2 regions of the Actinoplanes sp. NPDC019969 genome follow, and region 2 is predicted to be linked to the other one. Evidence: riboswitches for the same ligand, from Rfam matches in the RefSeq annotation. Region 2 holds a riboswitch; the other holds the start of a gene.
What was found. A riboswitch is a leader RNA that binds a small molecule or an ion and turns the genes downstream of it on or off. The one in region 2 is predicted to bind cyclic di-GMP.
Positions count from the first base shown of each region.

Region 1 (7,280 bases), on a different contig from region 2:
CGGGTTCGGACTCCGGCGGTGGCGCCGGCATCCAGGCCGACCTGAAGACGTTCGCCGCCCTCGGTGCGTTCGGGACCTCGGTGATCACGGCGCTCACCGCGCAGAACACGCTCGGCGTGACCGACATCCACCCGGTTCCGGTGGAGCACGTCGCGGCGCAACTGGACGCGGTGCTGTCGGACTTCCGGGTGGCGGCGGTCAAGGTCGGCATGATCTCCGACGCGGCGGTGGCGAAGCTGATCGCCGAACGGTTCGCCGGCCTGCCGAACCTGGTCGTCGACCCGGTGCTGGTCGCGACCGCGGGAAGCCGGCTCGGGGAGGCCGCGGTCGTCGGGGTGCTCACGGCGTACCCCTGTGTCCTCACCCCGAATCGGCACGAAGCCGGCGCCCTCCTGGGACGGCGTGTGGAGACCACCGAGGAGATGGTCTCGGCGGCAGCCGATCTCGCCGCGCTGGGCGCGCGTGCCGTCGTGGTGACCGGCAGCGAGCTGGCCGTCGACGTGCTGCATCACGACGGGGAGACGACGCTGCTGCGCGGGGAGCCGGTGGCGACGGCCAACAACCACGGGTCGGGGTGCACGTTCTCGTCGGCGATCGCGGTGCGCCTGGCCTCCGGCGACTCGGTGCCGGATGCCGTCGCGGCGGCGAAGTCCTATGTGAACCGGGGTCTGCGCGGTGGTAGCGCCTGGCGTCTCGGTGCGGGTCCGGGCCCGCTGGACCACTTCGGCTGGTCCGTCTAGATCTCCCGGCGGCTTGCTCTCGATGGCTTCGTGCTGCCATCTGCCGCCGGTTTTGTACAACTTTGGGGAGGTATGGTCATGCGTCGCAAGGTCTATGTAGAGGGTTCCCGCCCCGACATCCAGGTGCCGTTCAGCGAGGTCGTGCTGACCGGCGACAACCCGCCGGTCCGGCTCTACGACACGTCCGGTCCGGGCAGCGAACCCACCGTCGGTCTGCCGGAGATGCGGAAACCGTGGCGAACCGGGCAGACCCAGCTCGCCGCCGCGCGGGCCGGGATCATCACACCGGAGATGGAGTACGCGGCGATCCGCGAAGGCGTCTCTCCGGAGGTCGTCCGCGACGAGATCGCCGCCGGCCGGGCAGTGCTGCCGGTCAACGTCAACCACCCGGAGTCCGAGCCGATGGTGATCGGTTCCAGGTTCCTGGTGAAGGTCAACGCCAACATCGGCACCTCGGCCGTCACCTCGTCGGTCGCCGAGGAGGTCGAGAAGCTCACCTGGGCCACCCGCTGGGGCGCCGACACCGTGATGGACCTGTCCACCGGGCCGCGGATCCACGAGACCCGGGAGGCGATCGTACGGAACTCGCCCGTCCCGATCGGCACCGTCCCGATCTACCAGGCCCTGGAGAAGGTCAAGGGCGACCCGCTGCAGCTGACCTGGGAACTGTTCCGGGAGACCGTCATCGAGCAGGCGGAGCAGGGCGTCGACTACATGACGATCCACGCCGGGGTGCTGCTCGAATACGTGCCGCTCGCCGCCGAACGCGTCACCGGCATCGTCTCCCGCGGCGGCTCGATCATGGCCGCCTGGTGTCTCGCCGAGCACCGGCAGAACTTCCTCTACACCCACTTCCGGGAACTGTGCGAGATCTTCCGGGAGTACGACATCACGTTCTCCCTCGGCGACGGCCTCCGCCCCGGATCGATCGCCGACGCCAACGACGAGGCCCAGTTCGCGGAGCTGCGTACCCTCGGCGAACTCACCCACATCGCCTGGGAGTACGACGTCCAGGTCATGGTTGAGGGCCCCGGCCACGTACCCATGCACAAGATCAAGGAAAACGTGGACCTGCAGCAGGAGATCTGCGGCGGCGCCCCGTTCTACACGCTCGGGCCGCTGGCCACCGACATCGCGCCCGCCTACGACCACATCACGTCCGCGATCGGCGCCGCGATGATCGGCTGGTTCGGTACGGCGATGCTCTGCTACGTCACCCCCAAGGAACACCTGGGCCTGCCCAACAAGGAGGACGTGAAGGCGGGCATGATCGCGTACAAGATCGCGGCGCACGCGGCCGACCTCGCCAAGGGCCACCCGGGCGCGCAGGAGTGGGACGACGCGCTGTCCCGGGCCCGGTTCGACTTCCGGTGGGAGGACCAGTTCGAGCTGTCGCTGGACCCGGAGACCGCCCGGTCGTACCACGACGAGACCCTGCCGGCGGCCCCCGCGAAGACCGCGCACTTCTGCTCCATGTGCGGCCCGAAGTTCTGCTCCATGCGAATCAGCCACGAGATCCGCGAAGCCGGCATGAAAGCGAAGTCCGCCGAGTTCGTCGACGCGGGCGGCCGGGTCTATCTCCCGGTCACACCGACCGCCTGATTTCGTTCCGTACGGTCACAGCTCGTCGGCGTCGCCGTCGGCGAGCTGGTTGGCCGGTCGCTTCGCCGCGGGCAGGAAGTCGTAGATGGGTTCCGGGCCGGCGATCGGCCGGTTCCGTTCGGCCAGGTCGGCGATCTCGGCCCGGGCGGCGTCGGCGTCCGGCTTGCGGTCCGCTTCGCCTGCGGTCTCCACCCCCGCGGTGGTACGGGTGTCGCGCTCGGTCTCCTCGACCCGGCCCTCCCGCGCGGCCGGATCGGGCTTCCGGGATCGGGGTGTGCGGCGGCCGGTCCGCTTCCTGGCCGGTCGTTGCGGTTTCCCGCTCGGCTGCGCCGTCACCTCCGCCAGTTCGGCGAGTTCCTTCTTGAGATCCTCGATCGACTCCGGCGCGCTGTGATCCGCCGGGCCCTCAGCGGCGCCACCACCGGTATCCGTACCGGTCCCGGTCTCGGCTGCGTCGGTCTTCCGGTGCTTGCCGCCCGCCGCATCGAGCGGCTCGTCCGTTGGATCGGCGGGGCTGTCGGCCGTATCGCTCGGTGCGGCAGTGGACAGTTTCGGAGCAGGGCTCACGAGGACTTCCAGGGGAGCTGCGATCCTGGGCCCGAACGGCGGAAGGTCCGCGACAGTGGTCACCGGCTGATCAGAACCGGCATCCGGCGCAACCGCTGTCGCCTTCGCGCGGGCCCGCTTCGCCACCGCTTTGGCGGGCGCCTTCGCCGGTGTCGCCGAGCCGGCGGCCCTGGTCGTCCGTTTCCGTGCGGGAGCCTTCTTCGCCGTGGCCCCGGTCGTCGCCGGTTCCCCGGGCCCCGCACTGACCTCGATCTCAGGCGCGGCGGGTTGCGCGGGCTCGTCGGCCTTCTCCTCGGTGACATGGACCGGGTCCGGAGACCCGTCACCGGCGGGCCCCGTACGGGTAGCCGAGGCCGTGCCCTCCGGCGTCGACTTCACCGGCCGCCTGGCTTTGGGGGTCGCCGGAGTGACCGCAGAGGCCGGTTCGATCCGATACCGGTAGAGGATGCCCTCGTCCCGAACCACGAAGTCGTCAGCCCCATCCGGCCGAGTCCAGGTGAGGATCATCTGCCCGTACTTCTCAGCCAACTTCACCAACGCCGGAAACGAGTCCACGACGACGACTGGCTTCCCCGGCGGACTGGCCATCGGCTCCACCGGAACGATCAGATGCGGATACCGCCGCTGAATCTGCACCCGCGTCCGCAACGGCACATGCCGAACAGCCATGGTGGCTACGGTCACCGTACCGATCAACCCGATGAGCAGTAGGTACACGGCGTACAGCCGGGCCTGTGGAGCGGTCAGAAGGTGGTACCCGGATATGCCGATCTGCCGGATCTGAACCGTGCTGCCGGTGCTGGACTGGTCGACAACCAGAGCGTCCGGGCCTCCCACGAGGGTGAGCACGAGCGGGGCGAGATTCAACGAGATCTTCGGCGCGAAGACCGTGCCGTCACCGTGCTGGATCTCTGCAGTGATCGCGGCGGTGATCGGACCCATGTCGGTGCCGATCGCGGTCCCGGCCGCGGTTGTGCGCTCCGACCACCCGGTCAGATCGAGCTGAACCGAGTCGCTGTACATCTGGCTGGTGAAACGCTTGCGCTGCATCAGTTGCAGCGTCTTGTGCCATCCGTTCTCCGCGGACAGCCGCGCATTGACCGCGATGTGCCCGGGCTCGCCTCGATACTGCATGTGCAGGTCGACGAGGGTGGCCAGCTTTCGGAAGATCGGATCGGGAGAGTGGACCGTCGTGCCGTCGTATGCCGCGGACGGTTCGACCTCCGCCGAGTAGGAGAAGACCATCGACTCGCCAGGGCGCCCGGTACCCGCGACCGTCTCGGTGACCGGCTTCATCCAGCCGAGAACACCCAGCAGCAGGCCGGCCACCGCCGACACCGCGGTTATCGCAGCGAGCACACGAACAGCGGGATGCAGGCGGCGGATCGTCTTGATAACGACCGCCGCAGTCGCCCACGACCCGCCTCCGCCAGACATGCCCTTCGCTCTCTTCTTCCGGCGACCGCGCGCGATCATGCGGCGCGTCTTCGCTGCGCCCGCGCCGCCGCTGACGAACAAAAAGCTGATCATGCCCAGGCCGGTCGGGCTCAGCAGTGGCCGCAGCCAGCCACCCCCGCCGGGGACGTGCAGTACCGCGCGTCCGATCATCTGCTCGGCGGTGGGCTTGTCGGCGTCTATCGACTGGTTGTTGTCTCCCTTGAGGACATATCCCGTGTGGGCGTCGCCGCCGATGATGCGATGCAGTACCTCGATCTGGCCGTTGGCACCATGGTAAGCAGCGATCTGCCCTGTTTGGTACGTATCGAATTTGATGACGAATACCAGGTCGCCCTGGTGATACACCGGTTGCATGCTGATGCCGTGAGTGACGACATATGAAATGCGATCCGTGGTGACCGCCCAAGCGCCAATGGCCGCCATCACGAGGATGGCGGCCATTGTCAGACGTCGAACCTTGGAAACGATGGTGAACTCCCAGGCGGGCGAATCGCGCCCGCAGCGAGTAACTGACCCTGGCTTCGCCTACGGTTCGAGCATCTCAGGTGCTTTATGCGACCGTGGGCACAACGGCGACGTCGAGCGTCGTCACACCGGTGTAGTTACCGGTCGGGTCAAGGCAGGTCCAGGCGGTGCCGCCGGCGCTCGAGCATGCGTAGAAGAGGCTGTTCTTGTTCGTCGAAGTGCCGCCACCCGACGCGATCTTGACCTTCACCGAGGAGGTGACGGGCAGTGTGACACCGCTGCCACCGTCGATCTTGATGTTTACACCGGTGATCAGGTTGGGGTCGGTGGCGTCGTGGGTGAAGACCGCCTCGGTCAGGCGGGCGCCGACCACGGACTTCGGGGCGGCCAGCGCACCACCAGCGATGATGTTGGTGCTGCCGTCGATGTTCCCGCCGACAAGTGCGGCGGTGACGCCGTTCGCGGTGAAGGCGGTCGAGCCGGCGGCGACAGCGCCTGCGACAGCGACGCCACCAACGAGCTGCATGATGTTACGCATTTATATGTTCTCCCCTGGTCGGTAGCCCAGCCGGCCTCGTGGGCCCTGTGGCTTTGCGTCCCCGGCTTGCGGCGGGTTTGCGTTTGTCGGCCCGAGCGAGTTGCTCGTTTTGGTTACGCCAGGTTGTTCGGTCGGGTAGGGGTGGGCCTAAGCGTCGAGCCCATGATTTTTCGCGGCGATGTCGAGGTTCTCGCACCTGAGACCGAACGAGGTGCTAGTCGGTTGCCGAACGGTTTCCGAGGCTGGTCGCGGCCCGGCGAAACGGGCCGGAACGGGTCGCGGCGACCGTCGAGAGGACGGTCGTCGCGCGTACCAGGAAAGCGGTCTTCCGGGCCGAAGTGTCCGCACCCCTCTCCGGCTCGCCTCCTCCCGGATCGCGTGAGCCGTCGCTGAGGCCGGTGGTGATGGGTGGGAGGCGAGGCTGGGATACGGCCGGCGGGTCCGCGGGGTCGGGGTCAGAGCTTGTAGAAGGTGACGTAGTGGTCGGGGGTGAAGTAGGCGACGCGGGTGCTGCGGTTGACGACGATGCGGTAGGCGTCGCGGGAGGCGCCGCGCGTGCGGGAGTAGACGTCGTACTCCGAGTAGGTCGCGGAAGGGAGCTGGCCCTCGCGGTTGTAGAAGGTGCCGCCGGTGTAGTTGTAGTTGCCGTAGGGCCACGCGTACCAGCCGGCGGAGGTCGGCCAGCCCAGGGACTTCCAGCCGGTGAAAGCCGTGCGGGCGGCGGAGCACCGGCTGATGGTGCAGCTGGAGTGGACGGCGGCCTGGGCGGCGTCGGTGGCGGCCGGCGCGACCACCGCGGGGGCGACGAGAGCGGTGCCGGAGAGGGCGAAGACCAGGGTCAAGCCGGAGAGGAACCGGCCGATGCGGGTGCTCATGATCGGGCTCCGATGCGTCGAGGCGGGGATGTGACCCGGACATCGATCATCGTTGTCGGTGCGTGCGGTCGGCGGTACCTCCCGAACCCATCATTCCATCGGTGTTCGCCGATGCTTGCGTGACGGAAACCGTGCCGCGAGGGGCCGGTCAGGCGCCGCCGAGGCCGTTGACCCAGTCGACGTAGTCCTCCTCGCGGGCGCCGTTCTTGCCGCGGCGCTGGTCCGGCTGAGGGGCGACGGGAGGCGGGGACACCGGCTGCGGATGCGGGAGGGGAGCGCTGACGGCGGTCGGCTCGGGGACGAGCGGGCCACGCGGGGTACGGGCGGCGACCCGCGGATGCTCGGCGGTGTCGATGCCGACGCGAGGACCGGGCTGGGTGGCGGCGAAACCGTTGAACGAGCCGGTGTCGCCGGTCAGGGCGGTGGACGGCGTGGCGGCCTGGGGTTCGGGAGCGGAGCGGCGCGTACGCCATCCGCGCCGCAAGCCGCCGCTCGCGCTCTTGGGGGCCGGCTGCTGTCCGGAGAAGCGGGCATCCGCGGACGAGGCCGACTGGTCGGCGAAGCCGGGCGCGCCCGCGGGAACCCGGTTGCCGGGGTCGGCGGGCTGAGCGGGGATGCCGGGAGCCGAGGGCCGGGCCGCGTCGCCGGAGCCGTTGACCTGGGCGGAGGCCTTCCGGGCGACCGGCGCGGGGATGCCGGGAACGGAAGCCGAGGCAGGGATGCCGGGGGCAGGCGTTCCGGGAACAACGGCTGAGGCCGAGGCAGAGTATCCGGAGGGGGCGCCCGGGGTGGGGGAGCCGAAGGGGGTGCCGCTGCCCGAGGTGAAGGGTGAGGAGGCGGCGGAAGGCCCGGACGGTGTGGCGGTCAGGTCCTGAAGCGGATGCGGCCGGTCGGCGACGGAGAAGACGCCGGTGTCGGACGGGCGTAGCTGGTCCTCGGGGCGCTGGGCGGCGGCGGCCGCCGCCGCGGCGATGGCGGACTCGGTCGGCACATCGCGGCGGGGAAGGCCGGTGGTGGGCTCCGCCTTGGCGTCCG
Region 1 covers NZ_JBVHFK010000002.1:585,530-592,809, reverse strand. The annotation lists gene thiD (bifunctional hydroxymethylpyrimidine kinase/phosphomethylpyrimidine kinase) at 1-740, shown strand, start outside; gene thiC (phosphomethylpyrimidine synthase ThiC) at 813-2,342, shown strand; gene ACZ3II_RS09180 (DUF5305 family protein) at 2,358-4,808, opposite strand; gene ACZ3II_RS09175 (hypothetical protein) at 4,918-5,370, opposite strand; cyclic di-GMP riboswitch class I at 5,388-5,462, opposite strand; gene ACZ3II_RS09170 (ribonuclease domain-containing protein) at 5,826-6,245, opposite strand; gene ACZ3II_RS09165 (hypothetical protein) at 6,394-7,280, opposite strand, start outside.
Region 1: linked by a shared signal. The riboswitch ahead of ACZ3II_RS09175 (hypothetical protein) and the one ahead of ACZ3II_RS14215 (Calx-beta domain-containing protein) in region 2 are both predicted to bind cyclic di-GMP.

Region 2 (7,280 bases):
GTGGAGGTGCCGGTGACTCTCGGTTTCCGGGGTGGCGCCGTCTCGACCGAGCGGGCCGTCACGGTGCCCTGGCAGACGGTGGACGGCACGGCGGACGCCGGGGAGGACTATCGCAGATCCACCGGAACCGTCACGATCGATCCACTCTCCGGATCCGCGACGGTCCGGGTGCCGCTGATCAACGACACCCGCGACGAGAAGGACCAGAGTTTCACCGTCAGGCTCGGCGCCCCCGGCCCGGCCGGGGTGTCCGTGACCGGTGGGCCCGGCACGATCACGATCACCGACGACGACAAGCCCAAGGCGCCGACCCTGACGGCCCCCGCCTCCATCGTCGGCGCGGGACGGCCCCTCCTGCAGGGCGTGGCGGGAGCCGGGGCGAAGGTGGAGCTGCTGAGCGCCGGCGGCGCCTCCGGTGGCGCGTTCAAGGTGATCGGCTCCACCGTCGCCGACGACAACGGCGCCTACTCCTTGGAACCCAACATCGGCATCGGGGTACGGTTCCAGACCCGTGCGGCCGGTCTCAGCTCGCCGGTCCGTACCGTGCAGGTCCGTCAGGAACCCACCCTGACCGCCGTCTCGAACGCGCGCGGCCAGGTCACCGTCACCGTCGCCGGAGACCCGGACGAGGGCGGCCAGACGGTACGGGTGCAGCGGCAGATCCGCGGCGAGTGGCGCGAGGTCGACGACGGCCGCCTCGGGCCGAAGGGCCGGTTCGCCACCACCGTTCGGGGCCTGACCTCCGGCGGCAACGCGGTCTTCCGGGCGGTGATCACGGCGACGCCGTCGCTGGGCATCCTCGCCGGCACCTCGGCGGCCCGCACGGTCAAGGTGAAGTGACCCTCATGCGCGCCGACGACAAAGTCCCGTTCCACGTTGCGACGTCGATAGCGGTGGCCCTCGCGGTGCCCGTCGCTCTGCCGATGTCGCCTGCGGCGGCCCGGTCGGGCGACCCGGTCCTCACGGTGACCCCGCTGGGGGAGACCATCGACGAGGGTGACGGCGGGACGGGCGACAGTGCCCAGACGTTCAACGTCACGCTGGACACCCCGCTCGAGACCGATCTGACCTTCTCCTACGCGTTCGCCGCCGGCACCGCCACCGACGGCGAGGACTTCGCCGCGGTACCCGCCACACCGGTCACGATCGAGGCAGGCCAGACCCAGGTGCAGGTCCAGGTGCCGATCCATGGCGACGAGGTCTACGAGGGCGCTGACGAGACGTTCACGATGACGCTCACCGGCCTCAGCGACACGATCCAGGGCGACCGCGAGTACACCTTCGCCATCACCGACAACGACACCCCGCCGACCATCGACATGTACGGCGGGGCCAATACGTCCGAGGGCGCGCCCCTGGGAGCCGTCTTCACCGTGACCGGCGTCGCCGACGACCCGATCCCCTGGAAGGCGACGGTCAGCGGCGTCGACGACGGCGACAACGCCCCGGCCGGCGCGCGGGACATCGCCCTCGGCGCACTCGGCGAGAACGTTCTCCGTGGAACCATCGAGCCCGGCGACCGGAGCATCACCCTGCCGGACCTGGGTTTCGTGACCGACCGCATCGACGAGTACAGCGAGTTGCTCACCGTCACCATCGACGCCGGGGTCGCCGGCTCCGCGACCGGCTGGGTCCTGGCCGCCGACTCGGAGAGCGAGAAGCCGCCCAAACTGGTCATCCCCGCCGAGACTTCGGTCACTGAGGGTGACGATGTGTCGATCCGCGTCGCCCTCGACTACAAGGAGATCTCCGGTAACACGGCTACGGCGACGGAGAAGAACCTCTACGTCGAGTACACCGTCGAGGCCGGCTCGGCGAGCTCCATCGATTACGGCGTCACCAGCGGGGAGCTGAGGATCCGGCCCGGGGAGACTCCCGGCCCGATCATCATCCCCACCGTGCCCGACGCCGCGGTAGAGGGACCCGAGACGTTCACGGTCACCTACTCCGCGATGGACGGCCTCGAGGCGATGGAGACGTCGACGGCTCGTACCACCGTCACCGTCCGGGACGCCCCGCCGGTCGCACCGAAGGTCTCGGTGCTGGCACCGGAGAGGACGGTCGCCGAAGGCAAGGCGCTCGCCTTCCCGGTCAGGCTGAGCGGCGCCAGCGACAACCCGATCACGGTACGGGTCGCCACAGCCGACGGCACGGCCAAGTCCGCTCGCGGCGACTACACCCCGGCGACCGGGAACGTCGTCTTCGCCCCGGGCGAGACGGTGCAGAACGTCCCGGTGGCGACAGTCCGGGACGCCGAGGCGGAGACCGATCCCGAGACCGTCCAGCTGACCGTCACCGATCCCGGCGCCGCGACCCTGTCGCAGCAGAGGCCGGCCACCGGCTCGGTGGTCGACGCGACCATCGTGGTGGACGCCCATACCATCATCCCGGAGGGCGACAGCGACACCTATGACTATCACTTCTGGGTGTTCCTCAACGTCGAGGTCGACGAGGAGGTCCGCGTGGACTACGAGGTTCTCGACGGCACCACCACCGGCGCGGATCTCGACAAGGTGTCGGGCACCCTCGTCTTCCCCCCGAACTCCACGGCCCATCAGCTCGTGGTGCCGATCCACGGGGACACCGAGGACGAGGGCACCGGCGAGACCTTCCGGATCAAGCTGTCCGGGCTGACCGGGGTGGAGGCCACCGGACTCGGCGAGCACGAGTTCCGGATCCTCGACGACGACGGGCTCCCGAGCATCGCGTCGGTCACCCGGGAATCCCCCGACGGCCCCGACCCCGACTGGGAGAACGAAGGGAACGCCACCGAGACGGCGCGCTTCATCGTGAAGCTGAGCCATCCCGCTCCCGGCCCGATCGTCCTGGACGTCACCGGTGAGGACGGGACCGCGGTCCAGACCGAGGGCGGGATCGCCGGCGCCGACTACAGCGTGCCGTCCACGGTGACCTTCGAGGAGGGCGAGGAGACCCAGACGTTCGACGTGACCGTCAAGGGCGACACGGTCTCGGAGGACACCGAGACCGCGATGGTCGTGGTCACCCCGCGTGACGGCGACCCGAACGTCACCGGCGACCCGGCGAGAGACGAGCTGAGGCTCAAGAACGACGACGCCGCGCCGGCGCTCACCCTGAACACCGGTGCGTCCGGCACCGAGGGCGGCACCGTCGGCGTGATCGCCACCCCGTCCGGGGTCGCCGAGGACCCGATCGGCTACCTGCTGCGCCTCAGCGGCGACCCGGGCAGCGCCGACCCCGCGGAGCCGACCGACTTCACCGGCGGCGACGTGACGGTCACACTGCCCGGCGGCAGCACCGGCCCCGTCACCCTGCACTCGATCAACCTGGCCGGCGACACCGCCGACGAGGCGGCCGAGACCGTCAAGGCCGTCCTGGAGAGCCCCCAGGGCCCGCCGGTCGAGGCACGCTACGAGATCCTCGACGACCCGCGGGACGCGCCACCCGCCGTCTCGGCCGGCTCCGTGACGGTCGCCGAGAACCAGGGCCTCGCCGAGGTGCCGGTCGACCTGGAGTTCCTCGGCACCGACGCGACGAGCACCGAACAGCGGGTCTCGGTCAGCTACGAGGTGCTCGCCGGCAGCGAGGACGTGGCGGAGCCGAGGACGGGCGTCGTCGAGTTCGCGCCGGGCCGGACGAGCGGTGTGATCCGGGTGCCGATCGTGGACGACAAGCGCGCCGAGCCCGAGGAGACCGTCACGGTCCGGGTGTTCGGTCCCAGCCCCGCCGACGTGGGCGTCGACCGGGCCGAGGGCCGCATCGTCATCATCGACGACGACAAGGACCTGCCACTGCCGGAGTTCACGGTGGGTGACGTCACGGCAGGTGAGGCAGGTGGCCCCGCCACGATCAAGGTCGGACTGAGCGGGCCGGCGGCCGGCGACCTCGACTTCGACGTCGCGATCGAGCCCCTCTCCGAGGACTTCGAGAGACCCGCGACCACGGTACGGATACCCGAAGGCCAGTCCAGTGCGCTGATCACCGTGCCGATCCTGCAGGACAGGGTGTACGAGGGTGACGAGACCGCCGTGGTCACGGTGTCGCTCCCCGGCGGCTCCTCCCACCGGGCCACCCTGACCATCACCGACGACGACCCGGAACCCACGGTCACGCTCGCACAGGCCACCGCCACTGTCGCCGAGGGCAGCAGCTTCGAGGTGGTCGGCACGGTCACCGGGACGCCGCAGCGGGACTTCGTGATCGGCGACGACGAGACGGCGGCGCGTACCCGGTCCGTCGTCCGCATCACGCCGGGTGAGAAGCGCAAGCTCGTCGTCGAACACCGGACCCTGGGCGGCGACGGCGCCGAACCGGCCGACTACGACCTGGGCGACGGCCTCGTCATCCCGGCCGGAACCCCGAGCGGCAGCCGGATCACCCTCGGCGCCATCCGGTTCAAGGACGACACCATCGACGAGGACGACGAGATCGCCGAGTTCACCCTCGGTGGCGGTGTCCTCCGTCTCCAGATCACCGACGACCCGGCCGACCGCCCACCCACCGTGTCGGTCGGCGATGTGACGGTCAGCGAGGACGACGACGCGGCGGATCTGCCGGTCACCCTGAACTTCCGGGGCGGCGCCAGTTCCACCGAGCGGGCCGTCACCGTGCCGTGGCAGACCGCCGACGGCACCGCCGAAGCCGGAAGGGACTACCGCAAGTCCGCCGGCACCGTCACGATCGACCCGCTCGAGGACTCCGGCACAGTCCGGGTGCCGCTGATCGACGACACCCGCGACGAGAAGGCGCAGACCTTCACCGTCCGTCTCGGCGTAGCGGCTCCCGCGGGCGTGTCGGTGACCGGCGGGCACGGCACGGTCACCGTCACCGACAACGACAAGGCGAAAGCACCCACGCTGACCGCCCCGGCCGGCCGATCCGGCTCCGGCAGGGTCACCCTCACCGGCATCGCGGCCGCCGGCGCCAAGGTGAAGCTGTTCAGCACGGGCGGGTCCGCCGGCGGCACCTTCAAGATCGTCGGCACGACTGTCGCCGACGACGACGGCGCCTACACGTTCCAGCCCGCCATCGGCATCGGGGTCCGGTTCCAGACCCGCGCCGCCGGGATGAGCTCGCCGGTGCGCCTGGTGCGGATCCGGCAGGAACCGGCCCTGACCGCGGTCTCCCATGCCCGCGGCGCCGTCACGCTGACCGTCGCCGGCGACCCCGACGAGGGCGGTCAGACCGTGCGGCTGCAACGCCAGATCCGCGGGGCGTGGCGGGAGGTCGACGACGGCAGGCTCGGCCCCAAGGGCCGCTTCGCCACCACGGTCCGCGGCCTCACCCCCGGCAGCAGCGCGGTCTTCCGGGCGGTGATCACCGCGACGCCGTCGCTCGGCATTCTCGCCGGAACCTCGGCGTCCCGGACGGTCACGGTGAAATAAGAGGCGATGCGGTGGTGCGGGCGGTCCTTTCGGGCCGCCCTTCCTGCGTTTTCCAACCCTGGGGGTACGACCCCCGAGTACAGTTCGCCGCTGGTCAGAGTGGTCGTCGCGGCCGGGCAGAGCCACACGTCCAGGCCGAATACCGGCTATGTGAAGGTCTTTCTACCGAAAAATGCGTTCCGCCGCGAACGGGCCGATACGCCGGTTAGATTGCAGTTAGCGCCACCCGAAGCGGAACGTCGCACCCGGTGTTTGCGCTGCTGAGGGCCGGTCAAACCGGCACCCCGAACCGCCCTAGGTGCGGTACCCGAACAGGCAAACCCGTCGCGAGACGGGGACGCAAAGCCAGGGGCCTCCCCGCTGGAGGTAGCCCAGCCGCCGAAGGAGACAGGAAGAGAATGCGTCATCGACCAATCCAAGCGGCGCCGCGAGAGCGGGTGCCGTTCACGCTCTGGGGACCCACGCGAGTCAAGCAAGCCCTGGCGACCGCCACCGCTGTCGCGATCGGCCTCGTCCCCGGCGTCTTCGTCGGCTCGCCAGCGTTCGCCGCGCCGACCGGCAACATCGACGATCTGACGATCTCGAACGCCACCAACTGGGGTGGCGGCAAGCTGACCTTCACCCTGACCTACACCGGCTCCACGTCGGGCATCTTCAGCTTCAGCACCGGCGACACGGCGGACACCGGCGACGTCAACGCTGTGGGTGGTGCGAACCTGACGGCTAGTAACGACTATGTCAGTGTCGCCCCCCGGGAGATCTCGTTCCCGGCCGTGTCCGCGGGCGGGTCGTACAAGGCGACGCTGACAGTCAACACCCGCAAGGACGCGGATACGACCGAGGCCCTCGCGCTGACGGCGACCGACGCCAGCGGATTGACGAAGAGCGGCACCGGCACGATCCTCGGGACCGACTCGAACAACCTCATCACGCTGTCCGGGGAGACGACGGTCGACGAGACGGCGACCGGTGGCGCCCAGAAGACGGTGACGATCACCGCCCGGCAGACGTTCCCGCAGACCCGTGACGTCATCGTGCCGGTCAAGACGGCCGCTGTCGCGGGTAGCACCGACTTCAAGACCGACATGGCGACGCCGGAGGGCGAGGCGAACCGGGACTACACGGCGCTGCCTGCCGATGCCATCATCACCATCCCGGCGAACAGCACTGTCGGAACGACGACGGTGACGCTCTGGGACGACAATTCCGACGAGTCCGACGTCCAGTACTTCAGCGTCAATGAGGACGTCGCTCGCAGTACTCTCGCAGGTGGTGTGACCAGCGCTGCCCTCGGCGGTAACGTCATCAGCGGCCAGGACAAGGTCAAGGTCGGCATTCGGGACGACGACAAGCTGCCCGAGGTCAGCATCGCCAACTCCGAGTCGGCGGTCGAGGGCACCTACCTGTCCTTCCCGCTGTCGCTCACCAACCCTTCGGAGAAGGGTGTCGCTGTAGAAGTCGCCGTGGCCGGTGAGGCGATCTCCGGGACGACCGCGGCGAAGGTGGCGGCCCCTGCCGGTGACGGAACGGAGGACATCCTCTGGACGAACGGCACGCCCACGACGATCCCGTCGTACGCCCCGTCGAGCAACCTGATGGTGCTGACCACGACGAACGACGACGGGCCCGACTTCGAGGGTCCCGAAGGCGTTCGGGCCACCATCAACCTCCCGAGTGGCCCGACCGCTGCGCTCGGCAAGGCCTACGCCAACGGCATCATCACCGACACGGGCTCTGGCAAAACGGTCTACTACGGCACCGCCACCGGCCCGACGACCAACGGGGCGCGCACCTGGACCGAGGGCAGCACGGGCCCGGTCGAGAAGAAGATCTACGTCAAGTTCGACACCAACTCGCCTGCTGACGCGGTGCTGAACTACACCTTCGTGGACGGCACGGCCAAGGCCGGTAGCGACT
Region 2 covers NZ_JBVHFK010000004.1:165,449-172,728, reverse strand. The annotation lists gene ACZ3II_RS14225 (Calx-beta domain-containing protein) at 1-840, shown strand, start outside; gene ACZ3II_RS14220 (Calx-beta domain-containing protein) at 846-5,363, shown strand; cyclic di-GMP riboswitch class I at 5,668-5,746, shown strand; gene ACZ3II_RS14215 (Calx-beta domain-containing protein) at 5,801-7,280, shown strand, end outside.